2 regions of the Pseudoxanthomonas sp. F37 genome follow, and region 1 is predicted to be linked to the other one. Evidence: predicted binding sites of a transcription regulator. Region 1 holds the regulator's gene; the other holds the start of a gene.
What was found. Region 1 encodes HrcA, which represses chaperone genes, less so after heat shock. Its sites were predicted from a motif close to TTNGCACTCNNNNNNNNNGAGTGCNAA; they were not measured.

Region 1 (5,642 bases):
CTTCAGGCAGCTGGCGCTAAACCGAGAGTGAACGGAGACGCCATGGAATCGCAGGACCTTCGCAAAGTCGGCCTCAAGGTCACCCACCCCCGCATGCGCATCCTGGAGTTGCTGGAGCAGAAGAACTCCCAGCACCACCTGAGCGCGGAAGACATCTACCGGCAGCTGCTGGAGCACGGCGACGAGATCGGCTTGGCGACGGTCTATCGCGTGCTGACCCAGTTCGAGGCGGCCGGGCTGGTGCTCAAGCACAACTTCGAAGGCGGCCAGGCCGTCTACGAACTGGACCGCGGCGGCCACCACGACCACATGGTGGACGTGGACACCGGCAAGATCATCGAGTTCGAAAGCAGCGAGATCGAGAAGCTGCAGCGCGAGATCGCCGCCCGGCACGGCTACGAGCTGGAAGAACACTCGCTGGTGCTGTACGTGCGCAAGAAGCGCTGAAGCCAGGAAGCAGTAGGCAGGAACGAGAAGCGAGGAACGAGTGAAAGCGGGCGATGCCGCGCTTTCACTCGTTCCTCGTTCCTATTGACTCTTTCCTCGCCTCAACCCGCATTGGCCAGCAGCCGCTTCGCGGCGGCATGGGCTTCCTTGCTGACTTCCACGCCACCCAGCATGCGGGCCAGTTCCTCTTCCCGCTGCCTGGCGCCGAGTTTCTCGACCGCGCTCTGGGTTACCCCCTCCACCGGCGCCTTGCTGACGCGATAGTGCGCATGTCCCTGCGCCGCCACCTGGGGCAGGTGGGTGACGCACAGCACCTGGCGCTCGGCGCCCAGGGCGCGCAGTTTCTGGCCGACGATCTCGGCCACGGCGCCGCCGATGCCGGTATCCACCTCGTCGAACACCATGGTGGGCACCGCATCCAGCCCCAGCGCCGCCACTTCGATGGCCAGCGAGATGCGCGCCAACTCGCCGCCGGAGGCGACCTTGCGCAGCGCCCGTGGCGGCTGGCCGGCGTTGGCCGACACCAGGAACTCGACCCGTTCGGCCCCCGTGGGGTCGGGACGCTCGCCGTCCTGGGGCTCCAGCGCGATCTCGAAGCGTCCGCCGCCCATGCCCAGTTCGGCGATCAGGGCGGTGGTGGTATCGCCCAGGGCGCGGGCGGCCCGCTGGCGGGTGCGGCTGAGCGCGCCCGCCGCCTCGCGCCACTGCTGGCGGGCGGCGGCGATCTCGTCGCTGAGCTTCAGCAGGCGCTCGCCGGCGCCGCGCAGGCTGTCCAGTTCGGCGGCCAGCCGGTCGTGCTGCTCCTGCAGGCCCTCCAGCGGCACCCGGTGCTTGCGCGCCAAGTCGTGCACGCGGGCCAGCTTGCGCTCCAGGGCGTCGAACTGCAGGGGCTCGCCGTCCAGGTCGTCGCGCACCTGGCCCAGCAGGGAGAGGGCTTCCTCGATCTGGATGGCGGCGCCGTCGAGCAGGCCATCGACATCGCGCAGGCGCGGTTCGTGCTCGGCCTGGCGGGCGAGATCGGCCCGCACCTGCTGCAGTTGCCGGGTCAGCGACGGCGCATCGTCCCCGGCGAGCTGCCCCAGCGCGGCGTCGCAGGCCTGGATCAGGCCGGTGGCATGGGCCTGGCGGCGGTGGCTGGCGACCAGCTGTTCGAGCGCGGTGGGCGAAAGGTCTTCGCGCTGCAGCTCCGCCAGCTGGTGTTCCAGATAGTTGATGCGGTCGGAGACATCGCCCTGGCCCGACAGCTGCTCGCGCTCGTGCAGCAGGGCCGACCACGCGCGGGCCGCCTCGCGCACCCGGGCGCGCGAGGCGTCGTTGCGGGCGAACGCATCCAGCAGGTCGAGCTGGCTGTTGCGCGCCAGCAGGGACTGGTGCTCGTGCTGGCCATGGATTTCCACCAGCCGCCCGGCCAGGTCGGCCAGTTGCGACAGGGTGACGCTGCGCCCGTTGATCCAGGCGCGGGAGCCGCCGTCGGCACGGATCACGCGACGCAGCTGGCACTGGCCCTCGTCGTCCAGTTCGTTGTCCGCCAGCCAGGCCTGGGCGGGCGAGCCGGGGGGCGCGGCGAACTCGGCCGACAGTTCCGCGCGCTCGGCGCCATGCCGGACCACGCCGCTGTCGGCGCGCAGGCCCGACAGGAAACCCAGGGCATCGACGAGCAGCGACTTGCCGGCGCCGGTTTCACCCGAGATGACCGTCATGCCCTCGCCGAATTCCAGTTCGGCGGCGCGGACCACGGCGAAATCCTTGATGGCGAGATGTCTGAGCATGCGGCGGATTGTAAGCGGAGCAGGCGCAAGTTCTGAGACCGGACGGGCACGGCTTGCAAAGCCGCGGGCACGACGTTATCTAGCGGGCATGAACTCCCCGTCGCCCTCGCTGGACCCCCGTGCCCGCCAGTTGCTGCGCACGCTGATCTCGCGCTACATCCGCGACGGCGAACCGGTGGGGTCGCAGACCCTGGCCCGGCATGCCGGGCTGGAAGTCAGTCCGGCCACCATCCGCAACATCCTGGCGGAACTGGAGGAAGTGGGGCTGCTCAGTTCCCCGCACACCTCCGCCGGGCGCATTCCCACCGCCCAGGGTTACCGGGTGTTCGTCGACAGCCTGGTGCAGGTGAAGTCGCTGGGCGAAGGCGAGGTGGCGCGCCTGCGCGCCGAACTTCCCAGCGGCGCCGGAACGCAGGCCCTGCTGGGCAATGCGTCCGAGCTGCTGTCGGCCATGACCCATTTCGTGGGCGTGGTCAGCGTGCCGCGACGCGAGCAGTTCGCCTTCCGCTACATCGATTTCGTGCCGCTCGACGGACAACGGGTGATGGCCATCCTGGTGTTCGCCGACAACGACGTGCAGAACCGGGTCATCGAGACCCGCCGTCCGTACGAGCGCTCCGAACTGGAGCGCATCGCCAACTATCTCAACGCCCAGTTCGCCGGGCGCTCGCTGGCGGACATCCGCGCCAGCCTGCTGCGCGACCTGCGCCGGGCGCAGACCGAGATGGAGGGCCTGCTGGCCGAATCCATCGAACTGGCGGAGCAGGCGCTGACGCCGCCCAACGACGACGTGGTGCTGGCCGGGCAGACCCGGCTGATGGGCGTGCAGGAACTGGCCGACCTGGAGCGGTTGCGCGAGCTGTTCGAGGCCTTCGCGCGCAAGCGCGAGATCCTGCAGCTGCTGGAACGCACGATCCGCGCGCCGGGGGTGCGCATCTTCATCGGTGAGGACACCGGGCTGGCGCCGCACGACGGGGTGTCGGTGGTGACCGCGCCGTACATGGCGGCCGGGCAGGTGCTGGGCGTGCTGGGCGTCATCGGGCCCACGCGGATGGCGTACGACCGGGTCATCCCGGTGGTGCAGGCGGCCGCCGATGTGCTGGGCGCGGCCTTGAATCCCGACGCCCCGGCCCCATAGGTTCCCGGTTGGGCGGCAGGACCCGCCGCCAGGGAACCGAAATGAACGAACAGCACGAACACGATGCCACCCCGGGCCAGGCGCCCGAATCCCCCGACACCGACGCCGCCCTGCTGGCCGAGTTGGAAACCCTGCGCAACGAGCTGGACCAGCTGCGTGCGACGACCCTGCTGGAGCGCGCCGACCTGGAGAACCAGCGCAAGCGCGTGGCGCGCGACATCGAGCAGGCCCGCAAGTTCGCCAACGAGCGCCTGCTGGGCGACCTGCTGCCGGTGTTCGACAGCCTGGACGCCGGCCTGGCCGCCGCCGGCAGCGAGCCCAGTCCCCTGCGGGACGGGCTGGAGCTGACCTTCAAGCAACTGCTGAAGGTCGCCAGCGACAACGGCCTGAGCCTGCTCGATCCGGCCGGCGAGGCCTTCAACCCCGAGCATCACCAGGCCATCAGCCAGGCCGATGCGCCCGGTGCGGCACCGGGCAGCGTGGTGCAGGTGTTCCAGAAGGGCTACGTGCTCAACGGCCGCCTGCTGCGCCCGGCCCTGGTGGTGGTGGCCAAGCACGACTGAACGACAGGCCGGTGGCGCTTGAACGGCGTCATCGCACCCCTATATCGGGACCATCCACCCGGCCGATCGCCGGGTCCAACATCAGAATCTGCTAGGGAGCGAGATCCATCATGGGCAAGATCATCGGCATCGACCTGGGCACGACCAATTCGTGCGTGGCGATCATGGACGGCGGCAAGGCCCGCGTCATCGAGAACTCGGAAGGCGACCGCACCACGCCCTCCATCGTGGCCTACACGAAGGACGGTGAAGTGCTGGTCGGCGCCTCGGCCAAGCGCCAGGCCGTCACCAACCCCAAGAACACCTTCTATGCGGTGAAGCGCCTGATCGGCCGCAAGTTCACCGACGCCGAAGTGAAGAAGGACCTGGACCTGGTGCCCTACGGCATCATCGCGCACGACAATGGCGATGCCTGGGTGCAGACCAGCGACGGCAAGAAGATGGCACCGCAGGAAATCTCCGCGCGCGTGCTGGAAAAGATGAAGAAGACCGCCGAGGCCTTCCTGGGCGAGACGGTCACCGAGGCCGTCATCACCGTGCCGGCCTACTTCAACGACAGCCAGCGCCAGGCCACCAAGGACGCCGGCCGCATCGCCGGCCTGGACGTCAAGCGCATCATCAACGAACCGACCGCGGCCGCGCTGGCCTACGGCCTGGACAAGGGCGAGGGCAGCGCCGACCGCAAGATCGTCGTCTACGACCTGGGCGGCGGCACCTTCGACGTGTCGATCATCGAGATCGCCAACGTCGACGGCGAGAAGCAGTTCGAGGTGCTGGCGACCAACGGCGATACCTTCCTGGGCGGCGAGGACTTCGACAAGCGCGTCATCGACTACCTCGTCGAGGAGTTCCAGAAGGACCAGGGCATCGACCTGCGCAAGGACCCGCTGGCCCTGCAGCGCCTGAAGGACGCGGCCGAGCGCGCCAAGATCGAGCTGTCCAGCTCGCAGCAGACCGAAGTGAACCTGCCGTACGTCACCGCCGACGCCTCGGGCCCGAAGCACCTCAACATCAAGCTGACCCGCGCCAAGCTGGAAGCGCTGGTGGAAGACCTGGTGAAGAAGACCATCGAACCGTGCCGCATCGCGCTGAACGACGCCGGCCTGCGCGCCAGCGACATCGGCGAGGTGATCCTGGTCGGCGGCCAGACCCGCATGCCGAAGGTGCAGCAGGCGGTGGCCGAATTCTTCGGCAAGGAGCCGCGCAAGGACGTCAATCCCGACGAGGCCGTGGCGCTGGGCGCCGCCATCCAGGGCGGCGTGCTGGCCGGCGACGTCAAAGACGTGCTGCTGCTCGACGTGACCCCGCTGAGCCTGGGCATCGAGACCCTGGGTGGCGTGTTCACCAAGATCATCGAGAAGAACACCACCATCCCGACCAAGGCCTCGCAGACCTTCTCCACGGCCGAGGACAACCAGTCCGCGGTGACGGTGCACGTGCTGCAGGGCGAGCGCGAACAGGCCCGCTTCAACAAGTCGCTGGCCAAGTTCGACCTGGCGGGCATCGAGCCGGCGCCGCGCGGCATGCCGCAGGTGGAGGTGTCCTTCGACATCGACGCCAACGGCATCCTGCACGTGTCGGCCAAGGACAAGAAGACCAACAAGGAACAGAAGGTCGAGATCAAGGCCGGTTCGGGCCTGTCCGAAGACGAGATCAACCGGATGGTCGCCGATGCCGAGGCGCACCGCGAGGAAGACAAGAAGTTCCAGGAGCTGGTGCAGGCGC
Region 2 (5,642 bases), 1.6 Mb from region 1:
CACGAACGACATGGCATCAGGCTCCGGAAGACGGGAGGCCATGCTCGCGCCGCCCGCCGGGGCGGCGCTATCCGGATCTTGTGGGGCCCGGCCTAGTTCGAGTCCAGCGGATAACGCGTGCCGTCGGCCATGACCAGCTCACCCTCGCCGATGCGCTCGCGGTCGGCGTCGACGGTGATGAATTCGGCTTCCAGACGTCCCTGACCCTTGCTGCCCTTCAGGTCGAAGAAATAGCGTTCGCCCTCTGCCGACCAGGATGCGTCGCGATCGAAGACCGCCTCGCGGATGTCGCCGATGTGGCGTTGCACCACCGGGTGCGCCTGCATCGCCGCATTGGCCTGCAACACGAAGATGCCGTCCTGGCGCGCGAAGGTCTCGGGAACGTCCTCGTCGACCTGTTCGCCCGGGAACGGGGGTTCGCCCTCGAATGGCAGTTCGCGGCCATCGGCCAGCGTCAGCACGCCCTTGCCCAGGCGTTCGGTGTCCGCATCGACGGTGATGAACTCCGCCACGATCTGCCCGCGGCCCTTGTCGCCCACCAGTGCGAACGCGAACTCGTTGACGCCCTCGGCTTCGCCGGTGGCGGCCATGTCGAACTCGAAGGTCTGCAGCGTGCCGATGTACCGCTGCACCAGCGGGTAGCGCTGCACGGCCACGCGGGCCTGGCGGGTGAAGATGTTGTCCTGCATGTCGCCGAACAGGTCGTCGATGCCCGCGCCTTCGCCGGACGCCTCGTCATCGCCCGGCGGCTCGCCCTCGAATGGCAGCCGCCGGCCATCGGCTAGCGTCAACACGCCCTTGCCCAGGCGCTCGGTATCGGCATCGACGGTGATGAAATCGGCCTGCAGGCGTCCGCGCCCCTTGTCGCCCGCCACGTCGAACACGAAGGTGTTCATGCCGGGGGCGGCACCGGTAGCCTCGGTATCGATCTCGAACGTGGTGATCTGCCCGATGTACTGGCGGATCAGCGGATAGCGCTGTGCGGCTTCCTGTGCCTGCCGGGTGAAGAGGCCGGCGCCCACTTCGACATCCTCATCATGCTCATGGTCGTGCGCGTGGCCTTCTTCTGCCGCCAGCGCATCGGCGTCGCCCTCGATCACGTGCCGGGTGCCGTCAGCCATCACCAGCATGCCCGGCCCCAGCGCCTCCTGGGTGGCGCTGACGGTGATGAAACGCGCGGTGACGCGGCCCTTGCCGCGGCTTCCTTCCACGTCGAACACCAGCACGTCCGGGCCGGGTTCGTCCATGCTGGCCGCTTCGTCCAGCGTCACCTTGCGGATCGCGCCCAACTGCGCGGCCACGACCGGATCGACCTGCATCGCCGCGCGCGCCTGCGCATCGTATTCCTCGCGATCGATGCCGAAGCGGATGCCGCGCCCGGTCTGGCCGGACTTTTCGTTCGCGTTGTCCTGCGTACCCAGGGCGGCCATCGCGGGCGATGCCAGCAGGCTCCACGCCATCGCCACCGCACATCCGAACCTCGCCCACCGCCTGTTGCCCCACCCCATGCCCTACTCCTTTGCCGGTCTGCCGCCCAAGGCGGATCGCGGCGTAGTGGACCACACTTCCGCCGGACGATGAACACGCAAATGGAAAAGGCCCCTTGCGGGGCCTCTTCGAATACGACATCCGATGCGGATCAGGCGGCGAACAGGGCCTTCATCTTCTTCAGCGCATTGGCCTCGACCTGGCGCACGCGCTCGGCGGAGATGCCGTACTCGTCGGCGAGTTCCTGCAACGTGACCTTGCCCTCGCCATCCAGCCAGCGACGCTTGATGATGTCGCGCGACCGGTCATCCAGGTTGGCCAGGCCTTCGCGCAGCAGTTCCAGCTGGTTGTCTTCGCTGTCGGCGCGCTCGTACGCCTGCGACGGATCCTCGTCGCGCGCGACCAGATAGCTGGCCGGCGACGGAGGCGCATGTTCTTCGTCTTCATCCGACGGCGCGTCGAAGCCGATGTCGCGGCCGGACAGGCGCGCCTCCATCTCCATGACTTCCCGCTCGGACACGTTGAGGTCCTTGGCGATGGCGCTGACTTCTTCGGCGTTCATCCAGCCCAGGCGCGTCTTGGACTTGCGCAGGTTGAAGAACAGCTTGCGCTGGGCCTTGGTGGTGGCGACCTTGACGATGCGCCAGTTCTTCAGAATGAACTCGTGCATCTCGGCACGGATCCAGTGCACCGCGAAGCTCACCAGGCGTACGCCCATGTCGGGGTCGAAGCGCTTCACCGCCTTCATCAGGCCGATGTTGCCTTCCTGGATCAGGTCGCCCAGCGGCAGGCCGTAGCCGTTGTAGCCGCGGGCCACATGCACGACGAAACGCAGGTGCGAATGCACCAGTTCACGGGCCGCATCGAGGTCTTCCTCTTCGCGGTAACGCTGCGCCAGCGCGCGCTCGTCTTCGACCGTCAGCACCGGGATCTGGTGCACGGCGCTGATGTAGGCGTCGAGCGAGCCCAGGGCACTGGGGATCGGCAGGTTGTTGGCGACCAGGGCGGTAGTGGAGGTGTTCTGGCTCATGGGCAGGGATGGTAGCAGTCGGGGAGTTCGACTGCTAACCACATGGGAAGTTCCCCATTGTCCCAGCGCTGCAACAATGGCCCTCCCTCCCACTCAGCGCCAAAGCCCCTTCTCAATCAATGCCTTGGCGATGGACTGGCCGCGTAATGCGCGCCAGGTGGGCGTCCACCCCGGCGCGGGTCGAGCTGGCGTTCAGGTTCGAGCCCCCATCGGCACGACGACAGGGGGCCGCCGGCTGGCTTGGCGCGCCAGTACGCCCGCTGCCAGCGCGTCGGCGCCCGTGAGGTGGCAAGGGTGGAAGTCGGGCCGCAGGTAGTCCAGCAGATGCCGCAACGTGCGGCGCGCCATGCCATGGCCCGCACCCAGATGCCGGACCGCCTGCCCCCAGGTGGCCCTCCACCAGAGCCGGCGGTCCTGCGCCAACAGGGCCATCGCCAGCCCGGTCATCAGCAGGTAGAACAGCGTGCTCGTCGTGACCGCGCCGAGCAGACGCACCGGATAGCGGGGTGAAACCGCCTGCAGCAGATCGAAAGCGACCGCGCGGTGTTCGATCTCCTCCGCAAAGTGCCATTCCATGAGGTCGCGCATGCGCGGATCTGCGGAAGCCAGAATCGACTGGGACAGGAATTCGTATCCCAGGAAGGCATTGATGTGCTCGACGCAGCTGACCAGCGAAACCCGAAACCAAAGCGGCGCAAGACGGTCCATGGTCCGGAAGACCGAGCGGTCCACCATGCGCTCGAACCCGCGATAGGCGTAACCCTGCGCATCCAGGTTGTCCCAATAGCGCTTGTGCGCCACGCCGTGCTGCGCTTCCTGGCGGATGAAATCCTGGCAGCGACGACGCAATGCTTCGTCGCGCACATGCGGCAGGCATGCATTGAGCGTGCGGATATAGAACGCCTCGTTGGCGGGCACCAGGATGGTGTATGCATTCAGCAGCGAAGACACGAATTCGTTCCCCGGCAACCAGTGCCGGGGAATATCGACAGGCAACTCGGCGGCGAAGCGACGTGGCGTGATGCACTCGTCCATGTCGATACCCCCGTGCGCGTTACCCGCCATCTTCAATGGTCCGCGCCGTCACCCGTCCTGCGAACGATCGCGAGCGGCGTTTGCGCTCACCACTCGCCCCGCGGCTACTGTTCGGAGGCGTGGCTGGCGTCCTGCACCTGCCGCAGGACCCGCAACAGGTTGCCGCCCCAGATCTTCCTCACGTCGTCTTCCGAGTAGCCCGCCGCCAGCAGGGCCTGCGTAACCCGGGGCAGGGCAGCGACATCTTCCATGCCCACCACGCCGCCGCCGCCATCCCAGTCGGCTCCGATGCCGACATGATCGACGCCCGCGACGCGGATGATGTGCAGCAGGTGCGACATGTAGTCCTCGAAGGTCGCCCGCTTGACCGGGTACCGCGCTTCGATCGCGCGGCGCTCACTGAGGTAGGCCGCCGAGCGGGTGGCTGGCAGCCGCTCCTCCGGACCGAACCTCTCCGACAGGGATGCGAGCGCCGCCTCTCTCTCCGGCACCTTGGGGATGTCGACGAGGTAACCGCCATAAGCATTGACGTGGATGACGCCTCCCTTGGCGGCAAGCCGACGGATACGTGCATCGTCGATGTTGCGGGGATGGTCGTACACCGCGTCCGCGCTGGTGTGGGAAAGTACGATGGGCGCGCGTGAAAGGTCCAGCAGCTGATCGAACACCGCATCGCTCGCGTGCGAGGCGTCCAGCACGATGCCCAGCCGGTTCGCCTGCGCCACGAGTGCGCGCCCGGCAGGGCTCAGTCCGTTCCACTCCGCTCCCGCCGGATCCGTCGAGGAATCCCCGAAGTCGTTGTTGCGCACGTGGGTGATCCCCAGCATGCGCAGGCCAAGACGATGGTAGACATCCAGCAGAGTCGGGTCGCCCGCCAGCGGCGCGGCATTCTCCATGCTGATGAAGCTCACGCGCTTGCCTGCCGCCGCAATCCGCTCGGCATCCGCGGCCGTCAGCGCAAGCTCCATGTCGGAGGCGTGCGCCGCCAGCATCTCGCGAATGCTGAGCAGCCGCTCCAACCCGTGATCGCGCGCCGCGCGCTTGCCGGCTTCGTCACGCGTGCCCTGCGCCGTGTAGATGACCCAGAACCCGCCATCCAGGCCTCCCGCCTTCATCCGCGGCAGATCCACTTGCGACAGCTCGCCTTCGTGGCGATGGTCGTCGGCAATGCTCCAGCCGGGTCGGCGCAGGTTTGCCGGCGTATCCAGGTGGGTATCCAGCACCAGCGCGCCCTCATGTACGCGAGAGGCTTCCATGCGGGCGTCCATCGCCGCCATATCACCGCTTGCCAATGCCGCCAGCGTGGTCGCCAAGGCCAACAAAGTCCGCTTCATGCTTCGCCCCTGTGAGATGAACCTCGATTGTTGGCGAAAGCCCGGCAATAAAAAACCCCCGTCCTGTTGGACGGGGGTTTGGGGATAAAGCCCCTGGCGATGACCTACTCTTGCATGGCTTAAGCCACACTACCATCGGCGCGGCTGCGTTTCACTTCCGTGTTCGGGATGGGAACGGGTGGGACCACAGCGCTAATTTCACCAGGGAGAGGGTTGGAGCGTCGCCATCCAGGGAACGGATTAAGGCGCCAATCTCTCATAGGGTCTTGTGACGTAGCGGGCACTGGATTTTCTCTGACGATATCGTCGAGTCCAAGGCCACTTGAGGTTATATGGTCAAGCCGCACGGATCATTAGTATCAGTTAGCTCAATGGGTTGCCCCACTTACACACCTGACCTATCAACCACCTAGTCTTGATGGTTCCTTTAGGGGGCTTGTGCCCCGGGAGATCTCATCTTGAGGCGCGCTTCCCGCTTAGATGCTTTCAGCGGTTATCGCTTCCGAACATAGCTACCCGGCAATGCCACTGGCGTGACAACCGGAACACCAGAGGTTCGTCCACTCCGGTCCTCTCGTACTAGGAGCAGCCCCTCTCAAATCTCCAACGCCCATGGCAGATAGGGACCGAACTGTCTCACGACGTTCTGAACCCAGCTCGCGTACCACTTTAAATGGCGAACAGCCATACCCTTGGGACCGACTACAGCCCCAGGATGTGATGAGCCGACATCGAGGTGCCAAACACCGCCGTCG

Region 2: rpoH (RNA polymerase sigma factor RpoH) is a predicted target of HrcA. The motif match lies at 2,530-2,556, and genes of this name have one in related genera.

Annotation. Positions count from the first base shown of each region.
Region 1 is NZ_CP095187.1:2,116,960-2,122,601, reverse strand. Features, by position in the region: gene fur (ferric iron uptake transcriptional regulator) at 43-447, shown strand; gene recN (DNA repair protein RecN) at 549-2,216, opposite strand; gene hrcA (heat-inducible transcriptional repressor HrcA) at 2,305-3,354, shown strand; gene grpE (nucleotide exchange factor GrpE) at 3,396-3,917, shown strand; gene dnaK (molecular chaperone DnaK) at 4,028-5,642, shown strand, end outside.
Region 2 is NZ_CP095187.1:3,683,469-3,689,110, forward strand. Features, by position in the region: gene MUU77_RS17150 (DUF1203 domain-containing protein) at 1-12, opposite strand, end outside; gene MUU77_RS17155 (hypothetical protein) at 93-1,508, opposite strand; gene rpoH (RNA polymerase sigma factor RpoH) at 1,640-2,518, opposite strand; gene MUU77_RS17165 (metal-dependent hydrolase) at 2,711-3,553, opposite strand; gene MUU77_RS17170 (dipeptidase) at 3,658-4,887, opposite strand; rRNA gene rrf (5S ribosomal RNA) at 4,979-5,093, opposite strand; rRNA gene MUU77_RS17180 (23S ribosomal RNA) at 5,220-5,642, opposite strand, start outside.